Regions from separate parts of the Paenibacillus sp. 7541 genome, predicted to be linked through region 2. Evidence: predicted binding sites of a transcription regulator. Region 2 holds the regulator's gene; each other region holds the start of a gene.
What was found. Region 2 encodes Rex, which represses fermentation and respiration genes when NADH is low (regulators of the CRP and FNR family bind a similar motif). Its sites were predicted from a motif close to TTGTGAAATATTTCACAA; they were not measured.
Positions count from the first base shown of each region.

Region 1 (10,695 bases), 180 kb from region 2:
GTTATGTTTATTTAGCCAGCGTCTTCTCCTGGCCGCTGTCCTGCGTCTTCGTGCTTGTCTTCGTCTTCGCCGAAGAGATGAACCAATAAGCCATCCCGAGAAACACACTGCCCCCGACAATGTTGCCAAGCGTCACCGGCACCATGTTGCCGATCCAACCGGCAATCGACACCGTCTCCGGATGCCCGGGCAGCATGACCGCCAGCGTAAGCAGCGACATATTCGCTACGCTATGCTCGTACCCTGTTGCAATAAAGGCAAACAAGCACCACCAGATCAGAATGAGCTTCGCCGTCTCCCCTTTGGTGCGCATGCCCATCCATAAAGCGAGACAGACGAGCCAGTTACACAGAATCCCCCGGAAAAACAGTTCCATAAACGGATCGTTCATCTTTTTGGCGGCCGCGGTAAAAATCAGGTGATCAGCCGGAATGCCCTTAAACAGTCCGGAGCCATAGATCAGACTGCTGAGCACAATGGCTCCGACAAGATTTCCGATGAACACAACCACCCAGTTCTTCAACGTATCCGATACGGTGGTCCGTCCGGACAGCGTGCTCATCGTAAAAAACATATTGTTGCCGGTAAACAGCTCCGATCCTGCAAACACAACGAGTGTGAGCGCAATCCCGAAGGCCGCTCCCATCACGAGAGACTGAAGCGGCGAACCTTCCGCTGCAAGCGGAGCGCCCAGCCTGAATATCAGCATGATGCCGATTCCGACATAAGCGCCCGCCAGCATCGCGGATACGAAGTAACGCAGAAAATTGGTCTTCATCTGTTCCTTTTTCTTGACCGCCGCCTGGACGACGGCTTCCACATCTTCAGCGAACACGGACCTCACCTCCCGGGTGCTCCGTCTGCTGGCCGCCTGCCGCCACGCCTACCTCAATCATTCCATCGGCCTCCCGGACCGGAAACGTTCGCACGTGGCCGGTATCCGGCGCTTGCACAAGGCCCGTCGTCAGATCAATTTTCCAGTCGTACAGCGGATCATATATATAGTGGCCGGATACGATGGCCTCGGCCAGCGTTCCTCCTTTGGGGTTAGGGTTTTTGTTCTCCAGTGCAAACCAGCGATGATCCGAGGTTCGGAAAACGGCGATTTCCTCGCCGCATACTGACACCTTCCTTCCGAGCAATGTCGGGAAATCCTCCGGCCGGCCAACAGGTGTAAACATTCCGTTCTCCATGTGTGTCATCCTCCGTTCAGGTTTTATAAAATCAGCTCATCGTGACCGGTTTGACGTCCTCAAACAGCGTTTCCCGCAGCGTCTCATCCTTCAGCACTTTCTTCCAAGGGTCTTCGACCTGCTTGAGGGCAAGCTCGATTCTTGCGACCAGCGCCTTCCGCTCGCCGTCATTGCTCAGCACCGCTTCGCGGATAGAATCAAGGCCCAGACGCTCCACCCATTCCGATGTTCTTTCCAAATATTTGCCGGTCTCGCGGTAATACTGCATCAGCGCCGCACAGATCTCAATCAGCTCTTCATCCGTCTTCACTTTGCAGAAAGAATCGGCAAGGCGAGCTTTCGTTCCCCCGTTGCCGCCGACAAAGATCTCCCAGCCGCCGTCATTGCCAACGATGCCGATATCTTTGGTGCAGGCTTCGGCACAGTTCCGCGGACAGCCGTTAACCGCCATCTTGAATTTCGCCGGAAAGTCCAGCCGCTCGAACTTCTTCTCGATCAAGGCGCCCATGCTCATGGAGTCCTGTGTGCCGAAGCGGCAGAACTGGGAGCCTACACAGGTCTTCACCGTCCGCAGCGACTTGGCGTACGCATAGCCTGACGGCATATCCAGCTCCTCCCACACCTTCGGCAGGTCCTCCTTCTTCACGCCGATCAGATCCAGACGTTGACCGCCCGTCACCTTGACGACTTTCACATTATATTTCAGCGATACATCCGCAATTTTCTTCAGATCCTCCGGTGTCGTCACCCCGCCGTACATCCGCGGCACTACCGTAAACGTGCCATCCTTCTGAATGTTTGCGCTCAGCCGCTCGTTCACAAAGCGGGACTCTCGCTCCTCCTGATGCGTTTCAGGATTCAGCATGACGAGGTAGTAATGGATGGCAGGCCGGCACTTCGAGCAGCCCTCGGGATTGCTCCAGCCCAGGACATGCATGACCTCTCTCGTGGAGGTGAGTCCTTTATCCCGGATCTGTGCCACAATTTCATCCCGGTCGAGCGTCGTGCACGGACATATTCCCTGCTTGGCACTGGCTGTATAGCCGGCCCCGAGCACGCTCTGGAGAATCTGCTCCACCACCGGCTTGCAGCCGCCGCAAGAGCGGGTCGCTCCCGTGCAGGCCTTAATTTCATCTACTGTCGTTAAGCCCTCACCGTTAATGGCGTCCACAATCGCCTTTTTCGTCACCCCGTTACAGCCGCACACAATCTCGTCATCCGGCATGTTCTCCACCATCGCGGCTTTGCTGCCCCCGTGTCCTCCGCACCCGGTTCCCATGATGGAAGCATAGATTTCATCCGTCATTTCCGCCTTCTGTCTGACCAAAGACTGCAAGCTGGCCGATTCGCTTACGTCGCCGAACAGGATCGCTCCGACGATGCGCCCGTCCCGCATCAGAATTTTTTTGTATGTCTTCTTCCACTCATCCTTAGCGGTAATCACGGTATGCTCCGGCTGCTCCAGGAACTCGCCGGCCGAGAACACATCAACTCCGCTGATCTTCAGTTTGGTCGATACCACCGATCCTTCATACGGCTTAGTGTCCACCCCGCTTAAATGCTTGGCCAGCACCTGTCCCTGCTCAAACAGCGGAGCCACCAGGCCATAGCATACGCCGCGATGCTCACAGCATTCGCCTACCGCATATACATCTGGCATCGACGTTTCCATATAGTCATTGACGACAATCCCGCGTCCGGTCTCAATGCCGCTCGCTTGAGCCACCGCCGTATTCGCGCGAATGCCGACCGCCATCACAACCAGCTCGGCCTCCAGTTCGCCCCCATCCTTGAAGCGCAACCCTTTCACCCGGGTATCTCCCCATATTTCAGTCGTCTGTTTCCCGAGCAGGAAACGAATTCCCTGGCGCTCAAGCTCCTGCTGCAGCATCCGGGCCGCATGGGAGTCGAGCTGGCTCTCCATCAAGTCGTCCATCAGGTGAACGACAGTGACCTCCATACCGAGACTCACCAGCCCTTTGGCTGCCTCAAGTCCGAGCAAACCGCCGCCAATGACAGCCGCCTTCTTGTAGATTTTGGACGCTTCGAGCATGCGGGTACAATCCGCAATATCCCTGAAGCCAACGACGCCTTCCTTATCACTGCCTGGAACCGGAAGAATAAACGGACGCGAGCCGGTCGCAATAATCACCTTGTCGTAAGGCACGTTCAAGCCATTGTCGCAGACCACCACTTTGTTTGCCTCATCAATGGCTGTCGCTGCCGTACCGGTGTGAAGCGTAATCTGATTGTCTTCATACCATTGCCAGTCATTCAATACGATATCATCGATCGTTTTGCTGCCCTCCAGAACGTAAGACAGCATGATCCGGTTGTAGTTCGGGTGTGGCTCCTGGCCAATGACCGTAATATCATAGGCTCCGCCCAGTTTAATAATTTGTTCAATCGTGCCAATTCCGGCGATGCCGTTTCCTATGACAACTAATTTTTGTTTTTTTCGATTCGTCACGATGCATTCCTCCCCGCTCGTTATGCAGCTTATCTCTTCCCTTACATGTCAATTATATCGTTTGAGCCCTTTTATTTTTGTGATATTTTTCACATAATATAGTTAAAAATTTAATTATTCATACGAAAATAAACCCTGACTGAGAACATGTCTCAGGTCAGGGTCTATTTTTGTGGAAGTGCCGAATGAACCACCGTCATTTTTCAATCCATTGCTCCGCCCAACTGGAGATTTCATCCATTACGGGACGAAGCGCTTTCCCCTTTTCAGTTAATTCGTATTCAATACGAACCGGAGTCTCCGGGTAAACATGTCGTACCAAAATGCCCTCACATTCCAAGTCCTTCATTCTCTCGGACAGCATCTTGTCACTCATGGACGGTATGACACTGGAGATGTCTTTAAACCGCTTCGGTCCGCTCATCAGCGCCTGAATGATCAGTCCATTCCATCGCTTGCCAAGGCATGCAAACGCCGACTCAAACCGGGGACAGAGCTTGATGTTTGTAGCTCCCATATCCTTCACCTCTTTGCGAAGTCACCTTGTACTCATCATTATACGGGTAAACACTAACATGTGAAACTTACGATTAGTTAGTATGTTTCATTTTAGCATATTTTTAGGCTTCTGAAAACCTTTTAGCCCTTTTTCCTCATAAAATCAGCTGTTTCTTCTTAAAATTTGAGATAAATGATCCAGATCAGACATAACAATATCGGTCAGCTTCCTGTTATATAGTATAGCAGCCGGATGAAACAAAGGGAATATTTGATAGATTTCCCTTGAGAAGATATAGCCCTTATCCGGCATTGCCGGATCGGCCGCCTGCTGAACTGGCCCTTCAATCAGCTTGCCGTGCAGTGAAGTAATCGTTTCGTGACTGCCAATCAGTCTGTGCAGCGCCGTATTGCCCATCGGCACAATGATCTGCGGCTGAACCCAGCGAATCTCTTCATCCAGTATGGGCGCATGCGCCAAGATTTCAGTTTTGGTAGGCGTTCGGTTGGAACGGCTGATCACCGTCTCCCCTGACGCCCGGGTCAGCGGCTTCTCCTTATACGGTCTGCTGCGGATGACGCTGGTGATATACACCTCATCACGGGTAAGCCCAAGCCGCTGTAAATACCCGTCCAGCTCCTCCCCGGCCTGACCGGAAAACGGCCGTCCTTCCTGGATCTCTGTCGCTCCCGGCGCTTCACCGACAAACATCACCTGTGCCGGATACGTGCCTCCCCCAAGCAGAAATCCTTCCACCGGGTGCCCGCTCAGCCGGGCTCTGCAGACGGCAATGACGGATGGATCCACCGGCGCGCTTCGGATTCCACTCAGCATTCGGTTCCCCTCCTTCCAGGTTATCCACCCTTTCATACATTATATTACCCTAAGATGCAAAGAAACCGGTCAAGAATATATAATCCTTGACCGGTTCTGCCGCTATTATGAATGCGGAAGCTAACTTATACGACCGGAATCTGCAGCGGACGGATCGGCTGACTGTTTCCGAACACCTGTTTACCCGCTTTGGATGGTGCCCACCGAATCGCATTGGAAATGACTTTCAGCACTTCAGGGTTGCGGTAGGTTGGATAGGTTTCATGACCTGGACGGAAGTAGAAGATATTGCCATGTCCGCGCTTGAATGTGCATCCGCTGCGGAACACCTCTCCTCCGGAGAAATTGCTGATAAAGATCAGCTCATCCGGGGCTGGAATGTCAAAGAACTCCCCGTACATCTCCTCTTGATCGATAATGATCGGACCTGTAATTCCTTCAGCGATCGGATGCGTCGGGTTGACGCTCCACATCAATTCCTGCTCCCCGGCTTCCCGCCATTTCAAATCGCAACTTGTGCCCATCAGAGCTTTGAATGGCTTGGAGAAATGGCCGGAGTGCAGAACGATCAGCCCCATACCGTCAAGCACGCGCTTTACCACTCGATCTACAATCTCGTCGCTAACCTTGTCATGAGCCATATGTCCCCACCACAGCAGTACATCGGTGGAATCGAGCACGTCCTGGGTCAGTCCATGGTCGGGCTGATCCAGCGTTGCCGTCCGGATGATAAAATCCGGATGAGCCAGACCCTCGGCCAAAGCCATATGAATCCCTGTCGGATACACGGCTTTAACCTCCTGATGAATATTTTCGTGAACGAACTCGTTCCAAATCGTTACATTAAGCATGTAGCTGTTCCCCCTAGAAATGCATTTAGTCGTTAGCTTGCACAGCGGATCAAATAACTTATACCCACCACATTTCTCCGAGCGGCTCTTCGATAAGCACTTGTTTCAGGTTATCCACCGCTTTGGAGAAGCCTTCTTCTACAGACATCAAGCCATCCTCATGCTCGATGCTGACCACATAATCATACCCGACGAGACGCAGAGCGCTCATCATATCTGCCCATTCCTTCACATCATGACCGAATCCGACGCTGCGGAACTGCCAAGCGCGATCCAGCATATTCGTGTAGGACTGCATATCCGTCAAACCGTGCTTGTTAACATTGATTGGATCAATGCTGGTGTCCTTCGCATGGAAGTGATGAATCGCTCCGGCGCGGCCCAAAATTTGAATCGCTTGTACCGGATCAATGCCCTGCCACCACATATGGCTCGGATCAAGGTTCGCCCCGATCACTTCGCCGGCAGCCTCACGCAGACGCAGCAGCGTGCCTGGAGTATGAACGGAGAAGCCGCCATGCAGCTCAAGACCGATCTTCACATTGCGGTCAGCAGCGAATTTACCCCACTCGGTCCAGTAAGGAATCACTTTGTTTTCCCATTGCCAGTCCAGGATTTCCTGGTAATCGTTCGGCCAAGGAGCTACAGGCCAGTTCGGATATTTGGCATCCTCATGGTCACCTGGGCAGCCGGAGAACGTGTTAACGACAGGCACTTCCAGTTTCTCAGCAAGCTCAACTGTTTTTACGAAGGCATCGTGAAAATCTTTTGCGATCGCTTTTTGCGGGTGAAGCGGGTTGCCGTGGCAGCTTAGCGCACTGATGATCAGCCCGCGCGATTCCACCGCATTTTTGAAATTCTTCAATGCCGTTTCATTCTCAAGAAGCTCCGCCGGGTTGCAGTGCGCATTCCCCGGGTAACCTCCGGTTCCAATTTCAACCGCTTTCAGCCCTTTGGCTGCAACGTAGTCAAGCGCATCTTCCAGCTTGCGCCCGCTGAACAGTACCATAAATACTCCAAGTTTCATTGTTGGATCTCCTCCTGTTTCCATGAATTGATTCGAATTGATTCGGGAACTTCCCTTGCTGTAATTACCACAATAAATCCGGGCAGTAACTTTCTTCGACAAGCACTCCCTGTGCTCCTGCTTCACGAGGAGATGTTATCAGGCAGTATCTTTTACTGAACAGCCGTGCATATACACCATCTTGTGTCATGCTTCCCTCTGCTTGGCGGATTAGCCCAAATCGGCCTGCTGCGGAGCCGGGAGCTTGCCGTAATGATAAGTGCTCTGCAGCACGATATGGCGGCCCTCCAGAGACGACTGCTGGAACGACTGCATAATCTCCAGCACATGGTACGCAAGGCGTCCGCTTGCGCGATGATCCTTGTTGCTGTGGATCGATTCAATCATGTCATTAATGCCGAGCCCGCGCTCATTCTGCCCGCACTCGAACACAGGATCCAGCGTTTTCCATTCATCGGATCCTTGCTTGCGCAGCTTAACCTCACCATTGAAGTAGTTCGGATCGCCGAGGCTGAGCGTGCCCTGCGTGCCGTAAATCTCAAGCCACGGCAGCGACGACCCGCCGAAAATATCGAAGCTGGTAATCATCGTGGCAATCGCTCCGTTCTCGAAATCGAGCGTGCCTGCCAGATGCGTCGGGGTCTGCACCGTAATCGGCTTGCCCTGCAGCGGACCGGAGCCTATGCTGCGATCAGGAATCTGAATGCCTGCCGATGCGCTCACCCGGCTTGCAGGACCCAGCAGCTCGACCAAAGCCGACAGATAGTACGGCCCCATGTCCAGCATCGGCCCGCCGCCCGGCGCATAGAAAAATTCAGGATTGTGGTGCCAGGCCTCCGGCCCGGAACCCATCATGAATGCGGTCGCCGCAATCGGACGGCCAATCAGCCCGGATTCAATGGCTGCCTTGGCTGTCTGGACGCCGGAGCCGAGGAACGTATCCGGCGCACAGCCGACGCGCAGCCCTTTCAGGTCTGCCTTGTTCAGCACCTCTCGTCCTTCTTCAAGCGTGATCGCCAGAGGCTTTTCGCTGTATACGTGTTTCCCGGCCTCAAGCGCCGCTACATCGACACTTGCATGGCTGGCCGGAATCGTCAAATTAATAATCAGATCAATGTCAGGACGCGCCAGCATCTCTTCTACCGTGCATACGCCCGGTATGCCGTATTCCTTGGCCTTTGCTTCTGCGTAATCCATAACCAGATCGGCGCACGCGATCACTTCAACCCACGGGCTGTTCTTCAGGTTGGTGAAGTATATGCCGCTAATATTGCCGCAGCCGATAATGCCTGCTTTCATTTTTGTCATCGTTGTCACTCCTTGACCCATTGGATATGCCCGGTCTAGTAACCATGGTATTCTGAAACGCTTTCGTTTAAAATGAATAATATGATTGAAACATGAACTATCTGGTCATTATTTTCTTTTTTGAAGGAGACATTTCGTCATGGAACCATCTTTTACAAGCCAAGTCGTCGCAGCAGATTTTTCCTTTCACCGTAAGCCTTTTGAGATGACGCTCCCCGACGGTTTTGACTCCTACTTAATGCGGCTTCAAACCAACGGACGCTGCCGTGCGATCATCGACGGCGAACTTGTCCATATCGAGCCCGGCGATCTGCTTATATGCCGTCCCGGTCAGCCTTACGAGCTTAAGATTGACGATGAACTTAACGCCCATGGAGAACTGACGATTGAAAGCGGCGATTATCATATCTTTATCAAAGGCGATTGGGTTGATGCATGGTGGAACGCTTTAAAGCGCCCGGCCAAAATCCGGATGCCGCTGGAAGAACGCTACCTGAGCCATTTTCGCTCGCTCGTGCTGGAGCAGCGGCGCATCACCAACCCCTATCCCCAGATCGCCGACTATACGGTCCGGATTCTGTGTCTTGAGGTGGACCGGCTGCTGTCCGAGCAGCCATCCACAACGCCGAAGACCTATCTGGCATACCGCATGAAGAACTATATTGAAGAGAACGCCTCCTCGATGTTCAAGCTGGAGGATGTCGCCGGGCATGTCGGCATCAGCGTCTCCCGGGCAGTGCATCTGTTCAAAGAGGCGTTTGGCACCACCATCATGCAGTACACGATGGAAGTGCGGCTGAACATGGCCAAGGAACGGATCGTATTCAGCCCGCTCTCGCTTGAAGATGTGGCGGAGACGTCGGGCTTTGCCAACTATACTTATTTTCACCGGGTATTCCGGTCCCGATTCGGCGTATCGCCCAAACAATACCGCATGGCCAGCCGCACGCCTACCTGAGCAGCTGATGCTTAGAGTCTGACTTTAGCTGCACATTCTAACAGCGCCTGTGTCTGCCGCTGTGCGAATGCCGCTTCGGACGATAATCGCATAGGCGTAGGCAGCAGTTCCAAAGGCAACAGTGGAGTGAACCGCATCAGACTGTTATTACTAAACAAGCCCGGGCAAGGATCCACTCCTTCCTCCGGGCTTGTTAGGATTCACGCGATAGTTCAGATGACGCTTCACCAGCTTAACAGGTCAAAGACTAGCATCCTCTAACGCGCTCCCTTCACTTCCATATCTCCATATTCCTTACAAAGATCCTTTTAAAGAAGAATCCAGACATGCCTCAACAGCATGCTTTACCTCAGAATACAAGAGCGGCTCGCAAGCGACTGTTACCCACAGTCTTTGCAAGCCGTCCGCCTTCTATGTACCGCTCTTGCGGGCGGCAGCGATCTGTTCCATCGCCTCGGTAACCACCGCGGCCAGATCGTCATTCCCGTAGAGGGACAAAACGCCAAGAACGGTATGATCCGCAATATCCCCGGCTTCCTCCTTCGGCACAGTCAGCGCAAGCGCTCTGGCCAACGGTTCATTCACCGGCTGATCGGGATATGCCTTGCGGTAAAGCTCCGCAGGGTCCAGCCCCTGATTCACGCACCACTGGGCGAACACCAGGATCATCATATCCTCATCCTGCCTGTAGCTTTCCACAATCCGCTCTTCTAGGGATTTTGATTCTGAATCCATATGATCGGTCTCCTCCTCATGTATCCAAGGGCTTCACCCGCGTGCAGCTCCAAGCGCGCAGGGAAGGATGCGGATTGACCCAGCATCAACCGCATGTTGACCCTTTCCTCATGAGCACATTATAACGGCATCTTCGCCAGGAGACAAAACCCGCGGATTAATCCGCCATCTTCACTTGCACAGGCTTGCGTTTTTGCTTGTCATCATTCTTTTTCTTCGTCCACAAGCCTAGACCGATAATAAGGATAACGACAATAATTTCAAATCCATACTTCAACACGTTGTTTGCAAACCAGTGATGAATGAGCGGCTCTTCTACGATCATCTTGGAAGCGGTCCATGTCAGAACGGCTGCACCGATCGTAATGACTACCGGATAACGTGTGGTCAGCTTCAAAATAATTGTACTTCCCCATACCATAATCGGCACCGAGATGGCCAGACCGAGAATAACGAGCAGGAAGCTCTCGCCCGCTGCACCGGCAACCGCAAGCACATTATCCAGACCCATCATCGCATCCGCGATAATAATGGTCCGAATGGCTGCCCACATCTGGTTCCCTGCCGAAATTTCATGATCCTTCTCATCCACCATCAGCTTGTAGGCAATCCATAGCAATGCCAGACCGCCAACAAGTCGCAAGCCTGGAATCATCAGCAGATATACAACAAGCAGCGTCGCAACGACACGAACGGCAATGGCGCCGACCGTTCCCCAGATGATGACCTTCTTCTGGTCTTCCTTCGGAACGTTGCGTGCAGCCAGACCGATGACGATCGCGTTATCGCCTGCCAGCACCAGGTCAATGAGGATAATGGA
Region 1 is NZ_NQLZ01000015.1:44,215-54,909, reverse strand. It holds gene CHH75_RS09370 (formate/nitrite transporter family protein) at 8-835, opposite strand; gene CHH75_RS09365 (nitrite reductase (NAD(P)H) small subunit) at 825-1,193, opposite strand; gene nirB (nitrite reductase large subunit NirB) at 1,225-3,663, opposite strand; gene CHH75_RS09355 (winged helix-turn-helix transcriptional regulator) at 3,860-4,180, opposite strand; gene CHH75_RS09350 (uracil-DNA glycosylase) at 4,325-4,996, opposite strand; gene CHH75_RS09345 (ThuA domain-containing protein) at 5,122-5,847, opposite strand; gene CHH75_RS09340 (sugar phosphate isomerase/epimerase family protein) at 5,906-6,874, opposite strand; gene CHH75_RS09335 (Gfo/Idh/MocA family protein) at 7,085-8,182, opposite strand; gene CHH75_RS09330 (helix-turn-helix transcriptional regulator) at 8,322-9,140, shown strand; gene CHH75_RS09325 (hypothetical protein) at 9,552-9,875, opposite strand; gene CHH75_RS09320 (TerC family protein) at 10,033-10,695, opposite strand, start outside.
Region 1: a site for Rex is predicted at 3,741-3,758, ahead of nirB (nitrite reductase large subunit NirB). Genes of this name have one in related genera too.

Region 2 (10,695 bases):
ATGAAGAGCTTAATCTGGGAGGACGCGGGGGAGATTTCTGGGATACGGTGGCCAGCGATTCGGACTCTTGTCTCGGACGCGCCTGCCCGTGGTTCAGGAAATGCTTCTACCACCGGGCGAAGCATGAAGCCGGGCTGGCAGATGTCGTCATCACGAATCACTCCAAGCTGTTCACGGATGTGAAAGCGAATCATCAGCTGCTCCCGTCCTATGATCGTCTGGTTATCGACGAGGCGCATCATCTGGAGGATGTGGCCGGTAAGCATCTGGGCTTGTCGATGAAGTATTTTACCGTCACGCACACCCTCACCCGCTTGTACAAGGACAGCCGCAACGGGCAGCTGCCGGCTCTGCGCCAGATGCTCTCGGCCTCGGCCGAGGAGAAAGCGACCCAATGGATTGGCGTCATCGACCGCTTGTATCCGGATCTGATTACGGTGAAAGAGAACTGGGACCGGCTGAACGAGCTGCTGTTCGGACTGATTCCGGACCGGGGGGATTCAGGCGAGTCGGGGCAGCTAACCATGCGCCTTTCCCCTGTCAAAAAGCCCAAGGATTGGGATAGTTTGGCCGAGATTGAGCGTCAGATTTATGTCACGCTGGGCGAATGTATTCGCAAAGGCGAGCAGCTTGCAGCTGAAATCAAGGAAGAGCTGGACGACTATGGCGCGGACAGTCTCATTACCGACATCACCGGCTTATTCAAGGATCTCGCTTCTCACCGTGAAGGGCTGCACCAGTTTATGGCTTTGGATAATGAAGGTATCGTATACTGGATGGAGGCAAGCTCGAATTTCAAGAGCAAGTCGCTTCAGATGTATGCCGTTCCGGTGGATGTCAGCGCGCAGCTGAAAGAGCTGTTTTTTGATAAAAAGCGGAGTGTCATTCTGACCTCGGCCACGCTGTCGGTAGATAAATCGTTTCAATTCATGATCGACAGCCTCGGTCTTCAGGAAGCAGCTGAAGAAGGGCAGCTGCATACGGTTCAACTGCCTTCGCCGTTTAACTACCGGGAGCAGGCGCTGCTTGTGATTCCGCGGGATTTCCCAAGCGTGAAGGGGACGGTGGGCGATCCGAAATTTGTGGATACGCTCGTTCAATCGCTGGCGCAAACGGCAGAGGCGACGAAAGGGCGGATGCTGGTGCTGTTCACTTCTTACCGCATGCTGCGTCAAGTGTACGAGCCCTTGAAGGAGGCGCTCTCCTCAAGCGAGATCGCTGTGCTGGGACAAGGGGTTGACGGGGGAAGCCGGACCAAGCTGATTCGCCGCTTTCAGGACAGCAGTGCATCTGTGCTGCTTGGCACAAGCTCGTTCTGGGAAGGGGTCGATGTTCCGGGCGAAGCCTTGACCTGCCTTGCGATCGTACGTTTGCCGTTTCAGCCGCCGAGCCATCCGCTGGTGGAAGCCAAGAGCGAACTGCTTCAGCAGCAGAAGAAGAACCCTTTTATGAAGCTGTCTGTGCCGCAGGCGGTCATCCGCTTTAAGCAGGGCTTCGGCCGGCTCGTACGGACCGCGCAGGACAAGGGAATCGTGATCGTCTTTGACACGCGTGTGATCGAATCCTACTACGGGAAATATTTCTTGTACTCGCTGCCGGGCCCGAAGATGGAGCATATGCCGACCGATCAGATGGTGCCGAGAATTGCCGAGTGGCTGAATCATAACAAGAAGAATGAAATCACCAATGACGAATCGTTATTACAATAGGAGCAAGCCGCAACATTTAATAGCCTGTTAATAGGGGGAGCATGCATGAAATCGGATAAAATTTCAGAGGCTGTCGTTCGCAGATTGCCAGTATATCTGCGATACTTGAATGAGCTTCACAAACGGGAGGTTACAACGGTATCCTCCCAAGAGCTGGGGCAGAAGCTCGACTTGAACCCGGCGCAGATCCGTAAGGATCTGGCGTATTTCGGCGATTTTGGCCGCAAGGGCATCGGTTATGATGTTTCTTATCTGATTGAGAAGATTCGCCAGATTCTGAAGCTGGACCAGAGAATTAATGTCGCGCTGGTCGGGGCAGGTAATCTCGGACATGCGCTATCCAATTACAATGCATTTCTTAAGGATAATATGAAAATCGTAGCCGTCTTCGATGCGCATCCGGCGAAAATCGGAACGAGCATCAACAATTTGACGGTGCAGCCGATGGAAGAGCTTGAGCGTACCGTGCGCGACAATGCGATCCGGATCGGGATCATTACCGTTCCGGATTTTGAGGCCCAGAATGTGGCGAACCAGCTGATTTCCGCCGGCATTGAGGCCATATTGAATTTTGCGCCTATTATTTTGAAAGCACCGGCACATATCCGAATCCATACGGCAGACTTTACGACAGACCTGCAAAGTCTGGCCTACTATTTGGATAACGGGAAGGAGGAATCGGCTCATGAAGAAACACAAGTGGATGGTTGAGAACGGCACCTTTGCTGTGTTAGAAGGCAACCAGTCGGTTATCAAGGGCTACATGGTGGTTGAGGATGACCGGATTACGTATATAGGGGAACAAAAACCGCAGATCGAGGAGCCGATCGAGATCATTGACGGAACCCATCTGCTGTTCCTGCCGGGACTGGTGAATACGCACGGCCATGCGGCGATGTCACTGCTCCGGGGCTACGGCGATGATCTGGCCCTGCAGGTATGGCTGCAGGAGAAGATGTGGCCGATGGAAGCCAAGATGAAGGCAGAGGACATTTATTGGGGAGCTTCCCTGTCAGTAGTCGAAATGCTGAAGGGCGGAACGACGGCTTTCGTTGATATGTACGATCATATGGATCAAGTCGCTTCGATTGTGGACCAGTCGGGAATGCGCGGCGTGCTAATGCGCGGCGTGATCGGCCTCTGTCCCCCTGAAGAGCAGCGTCAGAAGCTGAATGAAGCGATTGCGTTTGCGAAGGCGTGGCATGGGAAGGCCGATGGCCGCATCACATCGATGATGTCGCCGCATGCACCGTATACATGTCCACCGGAGCTGATCGAGATGTTTGTGCAGGCTTCTGAGGATCTAGATTTGCCGCTGCATACGCATATGTCGGAGACAAAAGCCGAAGTTCAGCAAAATGTGGATGATTACGGGCTCCGCCCGGTCGCGCATCTGGAGCGGCTCGGAGTATTCTCCCGACCGACACTGCTGGCGCATGCAGTTCATCTGACAGATGAGGAGATTGACATTCTTGCCAAGCACAACGTCGCGATCTCGCATAATCCGGGAAGCAACCTGAAGCTGGCAAGCGGCGTCGCGCGTGTCCCTGAACTGCTCAAGGCGGGCGTCACCGTCTCTCTCGGCACGGATGGTCCGGCGAGCAACAACAATCTGGACATGTTCGAAGAAATGCGGCTGGCTGCCCTCATTCATAAAGGGGTGAGCGGTGACCCGACAGCTGTACCGGCATCGGAAGCGCTGCGCATGGGTACGGAATATGGCGCGAAGTCCGCCTTCTTGAATGAGGTGGGCAGACTTGAAGTAGGCATGAAGGCTGACATGATCGCTCTGAACACGGATCAGGCCCATTTCCTGCCCCATACTGATTTCATCTCGCATGTCGTTTATTCGGCAAGCGCTAAAGATGTTGAGCATGTATGGGTGGACGGCAAACAGCTGGTTAAGAACGGGGAATGCCTCACCGTGGATGAGGAGCGCATTCGCCGTGAAGCCCAGCGCACGTTCGAGCGTCTGACGGCGCAGTAAGCATATTGACGTGGGAGCGGGGATGGCGGATTGAAAAAACGAACCAAGTGGATATGGCTGAGTGTATCCGGCGTATTGCTGCTGCTGTTAGGCATTCAAATCTATTATTCTTATGTGATGACAGATTCATGGAATGAGGAAAGACTGGCCATTGGTGCGGCCAGACAGTATGGGAACCTGGTGACGGCGGACAAATCATACAAGTCGGTATGGGGCGAAGATAATACATACTGGGTTGTTACCGGTCAGGGGCCGGATCAGCAGGAGCTGATCGTCTGGGTCAAATTCACCGAGGATAATGTGCCTGTGGAAGGTGCGGAGGGTGTTCATGCCGAGCCTTTGAGCAGCGGGTTGTCCGAAGAGCAGATGCGGGCGCAAATCCTCCAGGAAATGCCGAATGCCGTCATTAAACGATTGGTGCCCGGCATGTATGAAGGGGAGTACGCCTGGCAGCTGTTGTATGAGAATAGCGGCCAGATCGGCTACCGATTCTATCGCTTTCAGGACGGCAATCAGATCGGAAACGACATTATTTTGCCGAACCAGTAACACAAATGGCAGTGAAATCGGATGAATATGAAAGATCTGCGCCGATGTAAGATCGCGGGTGTAACGTTATCCGGTATTTTTTACAACATAAAAAGGTCGAAAACAGTGCGCTCACGCTGTTTTCGACCTTTTTGTATTGGCATTGTGTACGAATTTCTGCAGAAGTTTATAATATATTCACAGGTTTATATGAAAAAGTATATAAAATGTGATATACTCTAATCTGTACTTAAAAGTATATTGTTGATATTTCGTTGTTTTGTGCTCTCGTATATATTGAAAGATATCACATTTTATATAGAAAGATAGAAGGAGGAACTTCATGAAACTACGTATTGTTCCTATTGCATTGACGGTTGTTCTGTCGTCAGTGGTCCTCTTCGGCGGTTGGTTTCTATATCAGAAGTTGGCGGTTCAAAGCCCGCTTCACCAAATTGTCTCTACGTATGATGGCGTGAAGAACGCTCATATTGATATTAAACAGGATACGGTGAACTTGAAACTGGATTTGGAGCCGGACACGAATCTTCAAGGCCTCGTTCAGAAAATCCAGCAAGAAGGAACATCCGTGATCGGGAGTAAAGAATTAAAGATCGACGTGGAGGATCATTCCTCCGAGGAACTGAATGAATGGTGGGATCGTGCGATGCTTTCGGTCGCGGAGGCGATGGATAACAGGCAGTATACGGGAATCCAGACTTCGCTGGAACAGCTCGCCCAGGCTTCGCCGCATTTGCAGGCGAAGGCTTCCATTGATGATAAGAATGTATATGTAAGTCTGTCCGACGGCAAGTCGGCCAAATTTATTATCCTTCCAAGACAGGGCGGTCAGATGGGGGTGTGGAACCATGTCTAAGCTAGCTAAGGAAATTGTCATCGGGTTTATCCCCGTCCTTATTGTGTTTCTGGCTTATATCGGCGTGAACATCGTTCCGCTGCTTATTGCAGGCGCGCTGATCGGAGGGCTGCTGCTGGTGGCCAAGCTGAAAGGCGGCATCGCTGTGGGCGCTGGTCAGGAGCGCAAACGGAAGAAAAGCGGGCCGGCCAAGCTGACCTTTGAAGAGATCGGCGGGCAGGACAATGCCAAGCAGGAGCTGCGCGAGGCGCTCGATTTTCTGATTCGGCATGAAGATATTAAGAAATTCGGCATTCGCCCCTTGAAGGGCATTTTGCTGACAGGGCCTCCGGGAACAGGAAAAACGCTGATGGCCAAGGCGGCGGCGCATTATACCAACTCCGTGTTTGTAGCAGCATCAGGCAGTGAGTTTGTTGAAATGTATGTCGGTGTAGGTGCCGGGCGAATCCGGGATTTGTTCAAGGATGCTCGTAACCGAGCGGCAAAAGAAAACAAGCAGAACGCGATCATCTTCATCGACGAAATTGATGTGATCGGCGGCAAGCGTGAAGGCGGACAGCAGCGTGAATATGACCAGACGCTGAACCAGCTGCTGACCGAGATGGACGGTATCTATTCCCAGGACACCCCGCGGATTCTTGTCATTGCAGCGACGAACCGGAAAGAAATGCTCGATAGCGCGCTTCTTCGTCCCGGCAGGTTCGACCGACTAATCCAGGTGGACCTCCCGGATAAAAAGGGCAGAGCGCATATTTTGAGGCTGCATGCGGATAACAAGCCGCTCGCACCGGATGTCGATCTGGACAAAATCGCGGAGGAAACGTACGGATTCTCCGGCGCACAGCTCGAAAGCGTCATGAATGAAGCGGCGATCTATACGATGCGTGAGGAAGCCAGCATGATCACACAGCGCCATCTGTCCATGTCCATTGATAAAGTGATGATGGGCGAGCGCTCTGACCGGGAGTCGAATACCGAAGAGAAGCGGCGGGTGGCTATCCATGAGCTTGGACATGCCATCATGGCAGAGCTGGTTCGTCCGGGAAGCGTGAAGCAGGTTGCGCTCAGCCCGCGCGGCAAGGCGCTCGGCTATGTGCGGCACAATCCGCAGCAGGAGCAGTACTTGTATACCAGGACATTCCTGGAAGAGCAGATCATGATTGCGCTTGGCGGGGCAGCTGCCGAAGAAATCTATTACGGCGGGCGCAGTACCGGCTCTAGCAATGACTTTGAACAGTCGCTGAACATCGTGGAGACGATGATGAAATCGGGCCTCACTTCGCTCGGCATTATCAATATGAATATGGTGACGACTGAGGAGCTCATGAGAGAGAACAATAAGATTTTGGAAGCGTTGATGGGCCGCACGAAACAGATGCTAGAACAAAATCGGCCGATTTTCGACAACTCACTTGATATCCTGATGAAGGAGGAACTTCTCTCCGGGGAACAATTCCGTTGTCAATTTCGTGAAAATACAATTTTACCAGCATAAAATGTTATGCTGGTTATTTTTTTTTACTTTTTTCTCGTGCTAAGATATTATTATAGTTTGTCGTCTAATAGTATGTATTTTTCGACAAATAGGGGTACAATAGAGCAAGAGATACAGAAAGGATGGAGAGAACAACCATGCATTTCAAAAAAATCGGCGTCATCGGCGGCGGAACCATGGGGCAAGGAATTGCCGAAATGTTAGCTGCCAAGGGGCTTGACGTGCTGCTGGTGGAGAAAACACCGGAGAGACTGGACTATTCGTATAGCATGATCGAAACCAGCCTCGATAAGCAGCTCGAGAAGTGGGGAATTACACAGGCGGAGAAGAAGCTTATTCTTAGCCGCATCCAGAAGGTGACACATTTTGCAGAGCTCAGCTCCTGTGATATGGTCATCGAAACGATCATCGAGGATCTGGATGCGAAGAAGAAAGTATTCGAGAAGCTGGATGAAGTATGCCCGAGCCATATTATACTCGCCAGCAACACCTCCACGCTCAGCTTGACCGAGCTTGCAAGCTCGACCAAGTATCCGGAGCGTGTCATTGGCATGCACTTTATTCACCCTGTATCCAAAGTAGATTTGGTTGAAATTATTCGGGGTCTTAAAACTTCAGATCATACATTTACAGAAACGAAGCATTTCGTTGAAGAAATTACAAATAAAAAAGGGATTATGGTATACGAATCCCCAGGCTTTGTCACAACGAGAATGATCACGCTCTTGATCAATGAAGCGATGCATCTGCTTCAGGAGGGCGTAGCTTCGGCCGAGGATATCGATGATGCCATGAGAATCGGTTACAACTTCCAGCACGGCCCGCTCGAAATGGCAGACCGCTTCGGTCTGGATTCCATTCTCGCAGCGCTGGAACGCATGTTCCGCGAGTACGGGGAGCTGAAATACCGTCCGTCCATCGTGCTCAAGAAGATGGTGCGCGCGGGACAGCTCGGCGTGAAGACGGGAGAGGGCTTTTTCAAGTACGACAAGGATGGTGACCGCATATGAACATTCTCGTAATTAATGCCGGCAGCTCGTCGCTGAAATACCAGCTGTATAATATGAGCGATGAATCCGTATTGGCCAAAGGACTTGTAGAACGCATCGGTATGGACTCCTCCATTCTTACGCATAAACCGACTGGCAAGCAGGAAGTAACCGAAGTCAGCGAAATTTTGGAGCACACTACGGCGATCCGTAAGGTTCTTGGCATGCTTACAGATGCAGAGCATGGCGTCATCAGCACAATTCATGACATTCAGGCAGTAGGACACCGCGTCGTGCACGGGGGCGAATCCTTTAAGGAATCGGCGCTTGTGAACAGTGAGGCCAAGTCGGAAATTCGTCGTCTGTTCGATCTTGCGCCACTGCATAACCCGGCTTCGATGATGGGGATTCAAGCGGCAGAGACCAACATGCCAGGCATTCCGCAGGTCGTTGTCTTTGATACGGCGTTCCATCAGACGATGCCTGAAAAATCTTATCTGTACGCTATTCCTAGAGTTCTTTATAATAAGTATAAGGTGCGTCGCTATGGCGCTCACGGCACCTCCCATGCTTATGTCAGTCAGGCGGCTGCAGAGTTTCTGAACCGTCCGATCGAGGATTTGAAAATTATCACCTGCCATATCGGCAACGGCGCTTCGCTTACTGCGGTACAGGGCGGAAAATCGGTGGACACATCGATGGGTATGACGCCGCTTGAAGGCCTGATGATGGGAACGCGCAGCGGTGATCTGGATCCGGCGATCGTGCCATACGTGATGAACAAGGAAGAGCTGACGGTCAACGAGGTGAACTCGATGCTGAACAAGCATAGCGGTCTTCTCGCCATTTCCGGTGTCAGCAGCGATATGCGCGAAATTACGGAGGGCATGGAGAAGGGTGAGCCGAATTCGACTTTGGCATTCGATATGTACGAATACCGCCTCCGGAAATACATTGGCTCCTATGCAGCAGCCATGAACGGCGTGGATGTGATCGTGTTCACCGCCGGCGTAGGCGAGAACTCGATTGTGTTGCGTCAGCGCGTGCTGGAGCAGCTTACCTATCTTGGCGTAGAACTGGATGAGGAATTGAACAAAATTCGCTCCGGCGATCCGCGCCGTATTTCCACAGCGAACTCCAAAGTGGAGGTGCTGGTGATCCCGACAAACGAAGAGTTGGTCATTGCAAGGGATACGCATCGCATCGTACAAGCTTCACAGCTTGAAAAGTAGTGATATAAGGGAGAGATTATAGCATGGCGACCAAAAGTGTGATTCGTCACGTGAGCCAGCACGTCGGTCAGAGCGTAACCATCGGCGCCTGGATCAACAACAAACGTTCCAGCGGAAAAATTCAATTTTTGCAGCTGCGGGACGGAACGGGATACATCCAGGGCGTAGTGGTCAAAAGTGAAGTGCCCGAGCAGGTATGGAATGATGCCAAAAGCTTGACCCAGGAGAGCTCTTTGTATGTGACCGGCGTCATACGTGAGGAACCGCGCAGCCAATCCGGGTATGAAATGACCGTGACCGGAATTGAAATTATTCATCTTACAGAGAACTATCCGATTACGCCGAAGGAGCACGGTGTTGATTTTCTGATGGACCATCGTCATCTGTGGCTCCGTTCGCAGAAGCAGCGGGCGATTATGGTGATCCGTGCGGAAATCATTCGCGCAGTGCAGGAATATTTCGATACGAACGGCTTCACGCTGGTTGACCCGCCGATTCTGACGCCAACGTCCGCGGAGGGCACGACGAATCTGTTCCACACCAAATATTTTGAAGAGGATGCCTATCTGACCCAGAGCGGCCAGCTGTACCTTGAGGCTGCAGCCATGGCGCTCGGTAAAGTGTATTCCTTCGGTCCGACGTTCCGGGCTGAAAAGTCCAAAACTCGCCGCCACCTGATCGAGTTCTGGATGATTGAGCCGGAGATGGCCTTCACAGACCATGAGGAGAGCCTTCAGGTGCAGGAGCAGTTTATTACGCATGTCGTTCAATCGGTCGTTAAAAACTGCCGTCAGGAGCTGGAGACCATCGGTCGCGATATCTCCAAGCTGGAGGCGATTTCGGCTCCGTTCCCGCGGATTACGTATGACGAAGCGATTGAGTTCCTGAACTCGAAAGGCTTTGACGTTCCATGGGGCGAGGACTTTGGTGCTCCGCATGAGACGGCGATTGCTGAAAATTATGACAAGCCGGTATTCATTACCCATTATCCGGCTAGCATCAAAGCATTCTATATGAAGCCGGATCCGAATCGTCCGGAGGTCGTACTGTGCGCCGATATGATCGCGCCAGAGGGCTACGGGGAGATTATCGGAGGATCGCAGCGGATCGATGATCCTGAGCTGCTGGAGGAGCGGTTCAAGGAGCATGAGCTGTCTATGGATACCTATCAGTGGTATATGGACATTCGCAGATACGGCTCTGTTCCGCATTCCGGCTTCGGGCTCGGACTTGAGCGTACCGTAGCCTGGATTTGCGGCTTGGAGCATGTGCGCGAAACGATTCCGTTCCCGCGGATGCTGTACCGGTTGTACCCGTAACCGTGAGAGGTGAGTCTATGGACCGCAGCGACTTGGCGGCAGGAATGGCTGCCGGCATGAGCCAGCGAATGGCTGTGCTGCCATACGCTTTTCTCCGACATTATCGCTCTCTCGGGATCAGCGATCGTGAAGCGATGCTGCTCATCCACCTGATCGGATATCAACAGGTGGAATACAACGAATTTCCTTCGATTGAAGAGCTGCAGCAGGTCACTGGCGTTTCGCCGGAGACGATCGCGGCAAGCTTGCAGCGATTGATCAAGGAAGGGCTGCTCGGCATCGACGAGTATGTGGACGAAGAGCAGGGGATTCACTATGAGCGCTACAACCTGAACCAGTTATACGAGAAGCTAGCGGCACGCCTGTCGGAGGAAGCTGAGGGGCCATCAGGCCGCGGCAAGGTTCGTTCTGCTCCATCAGCCAGGTCCCGGAATGAATTGCGGGAAACGGCTGCTTCCCTCGCGGCTCCGGTGAAGGAAGAGCGGAATCTGTTTACGATTTTTGAGAAAGAATTCGGCCGGCCGTTATCCCCGATGGAGCTGGAGACAATCTCCGGCTG
Region 2 is NZ_NQLZ01000015.1:222,383-233,077, forward strand. It holds gene dinG (ATP-dependent DNA helicase DinG) at 1-1,709, shown strand, start outside; gene CHH75_RS10265 (redox-sensing transcriptional repressor Rex) at 1,755-2,420, shown strand; gene CHH75_RS10270 (amidohydrolase) at 2,395-3,696, shown strand; gene CHH75_RS10275 (cell wall elongation regulator TseB-like domain-containing protein) at 3,727-4,245, shown strand; gene CHH75_RS10280 (hypothetical protein) at 4,568-5,101, shown strand; gene CHH75_RS10285 (AAA family ATPase) at 5,094-6,596, shown strand; gene CHH75_RS10290 (3-hydroxyacyl-CoA dehydrogenase family protein) at 6,734-7,606, shown strand; gene CHH75_RS10295 (acetate/propionate family kinase) at 7,603-8,817, shown strand; gene asnS (asparagine--tRNA ligase) at 8,841-10,136, shown strand; gene CHH75_RS10305 (DnaD domain-containing protein) at 10,154-10,695, shown strand, end outside.

Region 3 (10,695 bases), on a different contig from region 2:
GGTATACCTAAAATCTTCGCTTGGCTTGCGAATTATATCTGTTCAGAGCCGAGGAGATAGTGTACCATATTTGGTGAAAGATTCCTCTCAATGGAAATGGAAATCGAACGAAAGCATGCAATTCCCTAGCGGATAGATGAATTAGGAGTGGTGCTGTTGTCATTTAATATCATGAAGCTCCTATTTATTCCTGTTATTTCGGTATTTATTATGATCTCCTCTGTATATCTCGGATATAGCTCCAAAATTCCCGTCATGGTCCTCACGGCGATCCTTCTCTATGGCAGCATGGTTCTGGACCGGAAGTACAAATGGCTCCGTTATGGGCAGTTTCTGTTCCTGGGAGCGTTTCATTTATCCACCCAGCTGAACTGGTGTGTGCTGCTGTACTACATCCTGATTATTCATCTGATCCACCGAAAATCGAGCTTAAAGGAAACGCTGCCGATCAGCGTTCTGCTCGTGCTTCAATATTCGCTGATCCGGCAGGTGTACATGCCGCCAACCAGCTATAACCTGCTCGTAACGGTATTTGACTTTATTTCCTCACTCGTCGTTGTGTTCTCCTACCACTTCGTTCACCGGCTCGAGTATGAGAAGAGCAAGCTATGGAAAGAAAAGCAATTCCTCACCTTCCACGACGTCTTGACCGGACTGCTGAATTATGATGGGTATATGAACAAGGTTCAGGAACTGGTAGAGTACCGCACGCCATTTCAGCTGGTTCTGCTTGACATTAACAATTTCAAGTCATTGAATGGCAAAGATATATCCACCGCTAACGAAATTCTGATCAGCATGGCCAAAGCCATACAGCTCAGATTTGATGAGCATCTAATCGGCGCTTCAAGATATGCGGGTGATCGCTTTGCGATTCTATTAACCGAGCAGGCGGTGATCGATGACGAGAAGTTTAAGTTTGACGCGATCGGGGTCAAAGTATGTTACAGCATTACCTGTTATCCGCATGAAGCTTCAACGTTCCAGGGGCTGATTACGATGGCGGAGGACCGGATTTTTCAGATGCGTCGGAATGTGTGGCTAAGAGAGCAGGACGAGCTGTTCCGTACGGAAAAAATGAAGATGATCGGAGAGCTGGCGGCAGGCATGGCGCACGAGATTCGCAATCCGCTCACCTCCATCAAAGGCTTTATCCAGCTGTCCAAAATTCAAAATTACAACATCAAGCCCTGGTACGATGTCATTATGGGAGAGATTACCCGCGTTGGGGAACTGACGGCTGAATTCCTGCAGTTCTCGAAGCCGCATGCCAGCAACATGAAGCTGGAATCGTTGTCCGGATGCATGATTCGGGTATACTCCTTGTGCGAGTCCGAGGCAGCCTCCTATGGGCATACGTTCTCACTGGATTTGCCGGATCAGGAGATTAAAGCCAACATGGACCGGGACAAAATTATTCAGTTATTGATCAATTTGATTCGCAATGCGTTCCAGGCGATGGAGAAGACGGGGCATGTTTCGTTTTCTTTAACAGAAGAGAGCAGGGTGGCGGTCATTCAGGTAACGGATACGGGGAAGGGCATTCCCCCGTCTGATCTGCCCCAAATTTTCGAGCCTTTCTATACAACCAAAGAAGAGGGCACCGGTCTTGGGTTATCCGTATGCCAAAAAATTGTGGAGGATCATGGCGGGAGAATTATGGTTGATAGTGAAGTGGGGACGGGCACAACATTTACCGTCCGGATTCCGATTGTGACCGAGGTCGATTAAGAGGTCGATTAATTAGAGGCTTAACCGGCATAAGCACTAGGACAAGGCTATCCGGAATAGGCAGGCTGGAAGCCATCCCGATACTCAGGCTGGAAGCCATCCCGATACTCAGGCTGCCGGCTTGAGATTGCCGCCGGGGCTTTCCCTGCTAACTGATCGGAACCACTGGTACCCGAGGGCGATCATCATCATAATGTCCACGGCATCTCCGCCATAATACATCAGCATGCTGCCGGTCTCTGCCTGAGCTAGAGGCACACCTACAGGCGGGTGGGCATAAAGGTGCTTGGACAAAATGTTGTGTGCGGCCGCTGCGAGAATGAGCACAATGACCCGAAGCGGGAGCCGGTACCGGTGGGGAGCCGGCTCATTGGCAAGGATGGAGGCGGTGAACAGATACCCTGCCAGAAACACATGAATATGAATCAGAGTATATAGGAAGCGCGATTCGTGCATGGCCGCATATAAATCGGTCGTGTAGAGAACCCACAGGCCGCCGATATTCAGCAAAGCCGCCATGACGGGATGACTTATGATTTGCACATAACGGCTTTTTAACAGACGGGTTAGCCGCCGTGCGGAGCTTGTGCGGAGCGTGCGCAGGAGCAAGGTCACCGGGCGGGAGAAGGCGATGAACAGCGGCCCGATCATGCCGAGCAGCAGATGTACGGTCATATGAGCGGTAAACTGATGGTGAGCCTCCTTAGCCACTGGTCCGATGAGCGATGCGGCAAGGCTGGCCAAGCCCAGCGCCCAGCAGATAGAGCGGAGCACCGGCCAGCGCTTAAGATGCCGGCCGGTGGCCCGCGCAGCTGCAATATAGGCCACGAGCAGGGCTGCACCTATGACAAGCACGAGTGTGCCCGGGATGTGATAATCCAATGAGTGGGCATTATGTACATGATGCATAATTATAACCTCCGCGATAATGAGTGGGGCTGCACGGCTTTCTCGTCACGTTCTGGTGCGGCGGATGAGAAACAGCCCTGCTGTGAGAACGATCGCTGCAAGGATGTTCCAGGTAAGGTCGTAGGGCAAGACATCGACCTCATACCGGATCTGGTGCAGCCGCATCAGCTTGTGCTGAATGATGCCATCATACAGCTGGAAGCCTCCGGCACCGGCAAGGGCGCCACCGATCCAGCGCATGCTGTGCAGCGCTTGACGTCTGCGAAGATCGGCATACATGAACAGGGAGGCGATCGTTGCAAACCAGCTGAACGCATGGAACAGTCCGTCTGTGACGAGACCGACACTGGTCGTTGAACGGTCGTAGAAATGATGCCAATGTAGCAGCTGGTGAAAGACAAATTCGTCAATAAAGGCGACGAACCCGAGGCCAAACAATATGCCGGACCACAGGCTTCGCTTTGCATTTTTTTGCATGGGCATACTCCTTTGGATGATCTGCTTGGTTCATCGTTCAAGCGGGTGGATAGAATTCATTACCCCATTCTGTCCGGTCTGAATGGAAGTCAAACCGAAGCAGCAGGAAGGAAGACAAACCCGGCGTCGCTGTTGTGCCAGCCGTTGATAGAAGTCAGAGTAGGATATAAGGATCTGGAGGCTAGACAGGGAAGGGACGTAAAGCCGGTTAATACCGGTTAATACCGGTTAAAGCGGGCCACCCCTGCCTTTGGATAAAAGACGGCATAAGAGGGAATCTTGTGGGATGAACGTCATTACGAGGAGTTGGCATGGATGTACCATTTGTACACGCACAATGATCTGGACGGTGTCGGATGCGGCATTATAGCCAAATGCGCTTTCGGTGACCAGACCAATGTCCGCTATAATTCGGTCAACGGATTAAACCTGCAGGTAGAACGGTATCTGGACAGAATGTCCATTCCGGATCATCCGTATGACATGCTGTTCATTACGGATTTATCGGTGAATCCCGAGGTCGAGAAGCGACTGCATGTGTTTGTTGATGAGGGCGGTCATGTTCAGCTCATTGATCACCATAAAACGGCATTGCATTTTAACCAATATGAATGGGGGCTTGTTGAAGTCCATCACCGGGACGGCCGGCTCGCATCGGCAACTTCCCTGTTCTACGAATATTTGATTCAACACGGACATATTGCTTCAACGGAGACGATGGACCAGTTTGTAGAGCTGGTTCGGCTGTATGATACCTGGGAGTGGGAGGAAGTGAACCGGGTGGAGGCCAGGCGGCTCAATGATCTGTTCTATATGTTGTCCATTGACGAATTTGAGGTCAAGATGGTGGAGCGCCTGCGCCAGGGTCAGGGTTTCTATTTTGACGAATTTGAAGAGAAGATTCTGGAGATGGAAGAAGGGAAAATCGAGCGTTATATCCAGCGCAAGCAGCGGGAGATGATTCAGACGTACGTGGATGAATACTGCGTTGGCATTGTGTATGCCGAATCGTATCATTCCGAGCTTGCAAATGAGCTTGGCAATCTCCACCCGCATCTGGATTACATCTCAATTCTGAACATGGGCGGCCGTAAAATGAGTCTGCGAACGATTCATGATCATGTTGACGTCTCGGAGGTGGCCATGCGTTACGGAGGCGGTGGACATGCCAAGGCTGCAGGCTGTACCATAACGGAGGAAGTCTACCGCTTGTATGCGGCGGAGCCGTTTGAACTGGAGCCGATTCGGTTCGATGCCGTCCGGAACCAGTTCAATGTCAAGGGCGCAGAGTCCGGCGTGTTGTACGAAAGCTGGGGGGAGGACCTGCTGTTCGTCTACGCACAGGCAGGCGAATGGGTGATCGAATGGAACGGGGAGTCACTGCCGTTTCGTTTCTCTACGTTTCACGATGCCGAGCGGCATATGAAGCGCCAGTATGGAGCATGGCTCGCCCGGGACGACGTGTATGTGCAGATGCTGAAGGATCAGCTGATCAACACCCGAACGAGCAGGGAGCTGGAGCGGCTCTCGCTAACTTCGGATCGGGATGATGAGAAGACGCTTGAGGATGGTTAGCCGCGCCTGTTGCGCGAGCGTGCAGCCCGTGCGTGGAGCCCGTGTCGCCGCGGGCGCAGCAGGTGAGGTGCGTGCTTGGAGCGGGTAAGACCGTACCCCCGGCACTACTGGCACAACAAAAAAACGGACTGCGTGAGGCAAGCCTCGCGCGGTCCGTTTTCTTATTAACTTGGTTAGTGATTTGATCGGGCAGTGATCACGAGTACCAGCCCCATACGAAGATGAACAGGGTGCCGAAGATGGTCACCAGTCCGACAAACAGAGCGTAGGCAATGTTGATATACACGGATTTTTTATCTTCGCTCTCGCCTGCATGCATGAACAGCACGAGCTGTACGGAAGCCTGCAGGACGGCCGTTACTACCAGGATGGCCATTTTCGAAGCAAACGGCATATCGAGCAGAACGACCAGCGCTACCGCCGAAAGGACGAGGGAAGAAATGTAACCCGCAACATGCTTGATTGGAAACAGCTGTTTCAACATATTACATCAGTCCTTTCAGGTATACAAAGCTGAAGATAAAGATCCATACAACGTCCAGGAAGTGCCAGTACAGCGAGAATATAAACGATTTGTTCGCTGTCGAGTGATCCAGACCGTGCTTCTTGAGCTGGATCAGAATGACGCTTCCCCACAAGAGACCGAAGGCCACGTGAGCACCGTGTGTGCCGAGCAAGGTGAACAAGCTGGAAGCAAAGGCGCTGGTAGAGAGCGTCAATCCTTCATGCACGTAGGTGAAGAACTCATAAATCTCAATGCCCAGGAACGCGGCGCCGAGAAGCAGGGTAATGACGATGAACATCATGGTCTGCTTCTTCAGGCCGAGCCGCATCGCATGGATCGCAAGCCCGATGGTGAAGCTGCTTGTCAAGAGCAGGAAGGTCTCCAGCAGCACCGGTGTCAGTTCAAAAATTTCTGCTCCGCTAGGACCGCTGGCATAGCGGTTCACCAGTACGAAGTAGACGGTAAACAAGGTGGCAAAAAGCGCAATTTCAGCTCCAAGGAACAGCCAGAATCCAAAGATTCGGTTTCGATTCTCTTCCGTTCCGTATTCAAGCGGTTGAGTGGCATCTATTTTCATACCGTATCACCCCGCAGTTTCTGTTCGGTTTGAACAATTTCTTCAGCCGGAATGTAATAGCCATGATCACGTTCAAAGGACATGGTAGCCAGAATGATCAAGACGGCGATTCCGGCGATGATGGACGGTGTCCACCAGCTGAATACCAGGAAGAAGCCCAGGAAGAAGAAGGCGACACCGAGTACAAACGGTTTTCCGGTATTGCTTGGCATATGAATTTTCGTAATCTTCTCATCCGAGAGCGGTTCATTATTCTTCTTCGCAAACCAGAACGCATCGCGGCCTTTCACTTTAGGTGTAACTGCAAAATTGTATACCGGCACCGGACTTGGCGTTGACCATTCCAGCGCGCGTGCATCCCAAGGATCGCCCGTTTTGTCGCGTGGCTGGTAACGTGTACTCCAGTAGATGTTGTACACAAGAAGAATGAACCCGATCGCCAAACCGATCGCACCGATCATGGACAGCAGGTTCAGCGGACCGAACCCGGTTTCTTCCGAGTAGGTGTAAGTCCGGCGTGTCATCCCTTGCAGTCCCAGGAAGAACATCGGGAAGAAGGTGACGTTAAACGAAATGGCGATAAACCAGAATGCCATCTTGCCAAGACGTTCGTTCAGACGGAAGCCGAACACTTTCGGGAACCAGTAATGGAAGCCGGCAATAACGGCAAACACCGCACCTGGAATGAGCACATAGTGGAAGTGGGCAACCAGGAACATCGTGTTATGGTACTGGTAGTCCGCACTGGCCATGGCCAGCATGACACCGGTCACGCCGCCGATCGTAAAGATCGGGATGAAGGCCAGGGAATACAGCATAGGTGTCGTGAAACTGATTCGGCCCTTATGGAGCGTGAAGAGCCAGTTGAATATTTTGACCCCTGTCGGAACGGCAATCGCCATCGTTGTAATGGAGAAGAATCCGTTGACCATTGCGCCTTGACCCATTGTATAGAAATGGTGGGCCCACACAAGAAAGGACAGGGCGGAAATGACAACCATACTCATAACCATCGAGGTATAGCCGTACAGATTCTTTCTTGCAAACGTAGAGATAATCTCACTGAAAATACCGAATGCAGGAAGAATAACGATATATACCTCAGGGTGTCCCCATACCCAGAACAGGTTCGCCCAGAGCATATCCATGCCGCCATTGGCCATCGTAAAGAACTGAGAGCCGAACAGACGGTCAAACATCATGAGCAGCAGCGCGATCGTAAGCACCGGGAAAGCGAAGATGATAATGAGACAGGTGATTAGCACCGACCAGGTGAACATCGGCATGCGCATCAGTGTCATTCCCGGAGCGCGCATTTTCAGAATCGTAACGATAAAGTTGACGCCGGTTAACAGCGTACCGATCCCTGATATTTGCAGGGACAAGGAATAATAGTTGTTGCCAACCGTCGGACTGAATTCAATGCTGGCTAGCGGGAAATAAGCGGACCAGCCTGCGTCCGGCGAGCCTCCAATAATGAAGGAGATGTTGAACAGCATCGCGCCGGCAAAGAAAAGCCAGAAGCTGATGGCGTTCAGCTTAGGGAAGGCAACGTCACGCGCGCCGATCTGCAGCGGAACGATCACGTTCATCAAGCCGAAAATGAAAGGCATCGCCATGAACAGAATCATAATGACGCCATGCGTCGTGAAAATCTCGTTATAGTGCTGTGCGTCCAGAAACTTCATTTCTGGCGCTGCGGTTTGAGCACGCATCAGAAGGGCGTCAACGCCGCCCCGGAACAGCATGAGAAGGGCGCAGATGATGTACATGACACCGATTTTCTTATGGTCTACGGTTGTCAGCCATTCCCGCCACAGGTATCCCCATTTCTTGTAATAGGTTAAACCGAATAGGATCGCCAGCGAGACGAGAACGATGCTCACCATGGCCCCGTATATTAGCGGATCTCCGGTAACGAAAAATTCGTCCCATTTCATAAGGGTCTTGCTCCTTTCTGGATGTATGAAGTGAACCGGGCTTGCCTCGGCAAGCCGGATTTAGTGCCCGTCATGACTACCTTGCTCGTCATGGTTGTCGTGTTCATCCTGTCCATGATGCCCGTCATGCTCAGTATCCGGGCTTTCGTCGGAAGAATGGTCGCCGCCGCTGCCATGATGATGGCCTTCTTCTGGCGGAGGGCTAAACTCAAGATGAGTCGATGAAAATGTCATTCTGCCGACATGGGCGGTGTTCAGCAGTTTGTTGAACTCGTCCTCGGTCAGCTCCGGTGCGGTCGCTTTTACGTCATCGACCCATTTCTCATATTCAGGAGCCGACATGGCCAGCGCCTCAAACTCCATATGGGCAAAGCCTTCACCGTTAAAGTTAGCGTTCCGGCCCATCATGGAGCCCGGCTCTTCCGCAACCATGTTCAGCTTGGTGATCATATCGCTCATCGCATACTTCTGACCATGAAGCTGTGGAATCCAGAAGCTGGTGATCGTACCGAAGGAATACAGTCTGAACTCAATCGGGCGATGTGTAGGAATGTTGACATAGTTCACAGTTTCAATGCCTTCCTCAGGATAGCTGAAATGCCATTTCCAGTTGGAGGAAGAGGCATAGATAACCAGCGGTTTCTGGCTCTCGTAGCCTTCTGGCACATTCTCTACAGCAACGGTTGTTTTAACAGTAACAACAGATAGAATGGCAACGATAATAATCGGAATCGCAGTCCAGGTAATTTCCAGCCAGATATTTCCCTCCTCGTGAGGGGGCTCATATCCTTCGTTAGATTTTCTGGCCCGGTATTTCGTCAGCATATAAATGTAGAGCACGTAAACGACGACCAAGACCCCGATCATCATCAGAATCGAAAATATGATCGTATCCGATAGTGTTCTGGCAGCGGGTCCTTTCGGATCCAGAACCGTAAGCGAGCTGCATCCCGATAAGAGCAAAACAACGCTCAAAAACAATGCAAGTAACGGTCCTCTTTTCTTCATGATGTACCCCTTTCCTTGAAACGGCTTCATTCGATTCAATAGTTTGATTACCCTTATACTAGGAAGTAATAAATTTCTTTGCAAAACATATAAAATAGAAAAAATAACAATAAAATCCATATTCGTGGCGATGTGTTTAAGATTATGTGTTCAAATTGTTACAAAACAGCGGGGATATGAAAGAAATCATTGTTATGGCGCGGTTTTCCGACTGTTCATTGTTTGTTCAAAATTTCACGAGAGTTCCCAGGATCGTCACAATTTCAGACTCGTTTTCGCACCGGAAACGGGGGTGAATGGTGGGGGAGAAGCGGGAGAAAGCCCTTGCCAGCAAGCGATTCAGCGCGATATGAGATTTTTTTCACATAAAAAATGGAAGGTCGTTCACTTAAAGTGAGGCTCCATCGCTCCCCGATGCCGGGACGGGGTTCACGCGGGATTCCCGGCAAGGGCATCGGGATGAATCCGATGGATGGCTTTAAGTTGAGTTGGCCTGATTAATATTTCTGGATCAGATCAGCCAGGCGTTGCAGCCCGAACTCCAGCTGCTCCAGAGAGGCATAGGCATAGGACAGCCGAAGATGCTGACGATCCTGGCGGTCGTACACTTGACCGGGGTTGAGAAGAAGTCCTTCTTTCAGAGCCTGTTCGAATAGGTGGCGGATGGGCATCTTCTTCATAAGGTGAAGCCAAATGTAAAACCCGCCTTGCGGCACAGTCCAGGAGGCGAGCCCTTGAAAATGCTGTTCCAACAGGTTAAGAACGAGGTCCCGGCGCTGCTTCAAGGCAGCCCGAATCTCAATCAGATGCTGTTCATATTGCCCGGTAGCCAGCCAGCGGGCAACGGCAAACTGGGACAGGGAGCTGGATCCGTAATCGGTCTGCATCTTGATATCTGCCAGCCGGTTGATGACCGGCTCAGGTCCGGCAATCCAGCCGATGCGAAGCCCCGGTCCAAGCGTCTTGGACATGCTGCCGATGTGAAGAACCATCCCTTGGCGGTCCAGTGCCTTCAAAGGCGGGGGAGGCGCTTCATTAAACCACAAATCCCGGTACACATCGTCCTCGATAATCGGAAGACGTTCCTGCGTGCATACTTGCAGCAGCGCCTTGCGCCGTTCTGCCGTCATCAGAATACCCGTCGGATTATGAAATGACGGAATGGTATACAGCAGTGCGGCGTTATGCTGGCGCTTGAGCCGGGCGAGGGTATCTGTGCGGATGCCGTGATCGTCCATCGGAACCCCTTGAAGGCTCATGCCAGCCGATTGAAAGACATGGACCGAGTTCAAATAGGATGGGGTTTCCAACAGAACGGTGGAGCCACGGTGAAGCAATCCGAGCGAAATGAGCTGCAGCGCCTGAAGCCCGCCAGATACAATCATAATGCCGGCCGGAGACGTCTCGATCCCTCTGGCGTGAAGATGCTCGCTTAGCACCTCCCGCAGGTGGAGGCTGCCTTTCGGCTCCGAGTAGCCAAGCGTGAACGGCTCGTCTGCCTCGGCTTCGCTAAATATCTCCTTCATTTTCTGCGCGGGCAGCAACTCGGGGGAGAGCTCTCCTGTTCCGAGGCGGATCATACGGTCATTCGTCTCGGCGTCGTTAATCTGCTGAATGATTTGAATATTCGGCTGATAGGAGCCGGACTGTACGTAGTGGTTCCAATCGGGCGGCGGCTCGGCTGCTAGCGCATTCCAGGTATTATTCACAACGACGGTACCTTTACCGACCCGGGCCTCTAGCAATCCGTCCGCAATCAGCTCGTCGAGGGCATAGATAACCGTGCTCCGGTTGACAGCAAATTGGGCGGCGAGCTGCCGCTGGGAGGGGATGCGGGTCCCGATCGGCCATTCCCCGCTCATGATTTTGTCTTTCATATCTTCATAGATTTGTTGATAGAGAGGAATTCGGGAGGATGAGTCCCATTCGGATGGTGAGCGCATAGTCAGTCCCCTTCCTGCTTCGTATGGGTC
Region 3 is NZ_NQLZ01000002.1:914-11,608, reverse strand. It holds gene CHH75_RS01755 (ATP-binding protein) at 157-1,731, shown strand; gene CHH75_RS01750 (cytochrome c oxidase assembly protein) at 1,840-2,640, opposite strand; gene CHH75_RS01745 (DUF2243 domain-containing protein) at 2,686-3,117, opposite strand; gene CHH75_RS01740 (DHH family phosphoesterase) at 3,433-4,692, shown strand; gene qoxD (cytochrome aa3 quinol oxidase subunit IV) at 4,889-5,176, opposite strand; gene qoxC (cytochrome aa3 quinol oxidase subunit III) at 5,178-5,774, opposite strand; gene qoxB (cytochrome aa3 quinol oxidase subunit I) at 5,771-7,714, opposite strand; gene qoxA (cytochrome aa3 quinol oxidase subunit II) at 7,775-8,722, opposite strand; gene pdxR (MocR-like pyridoxine biosynthesis transcription factor PdxR) at 9,220-10,665, opposite strand.
Region 3: a site for Rex is predicted at 8,945-8,962, ahead of qoxA (cytochrome aa3 quinol oxidase subunit II). Genes of this name have one in related genera too.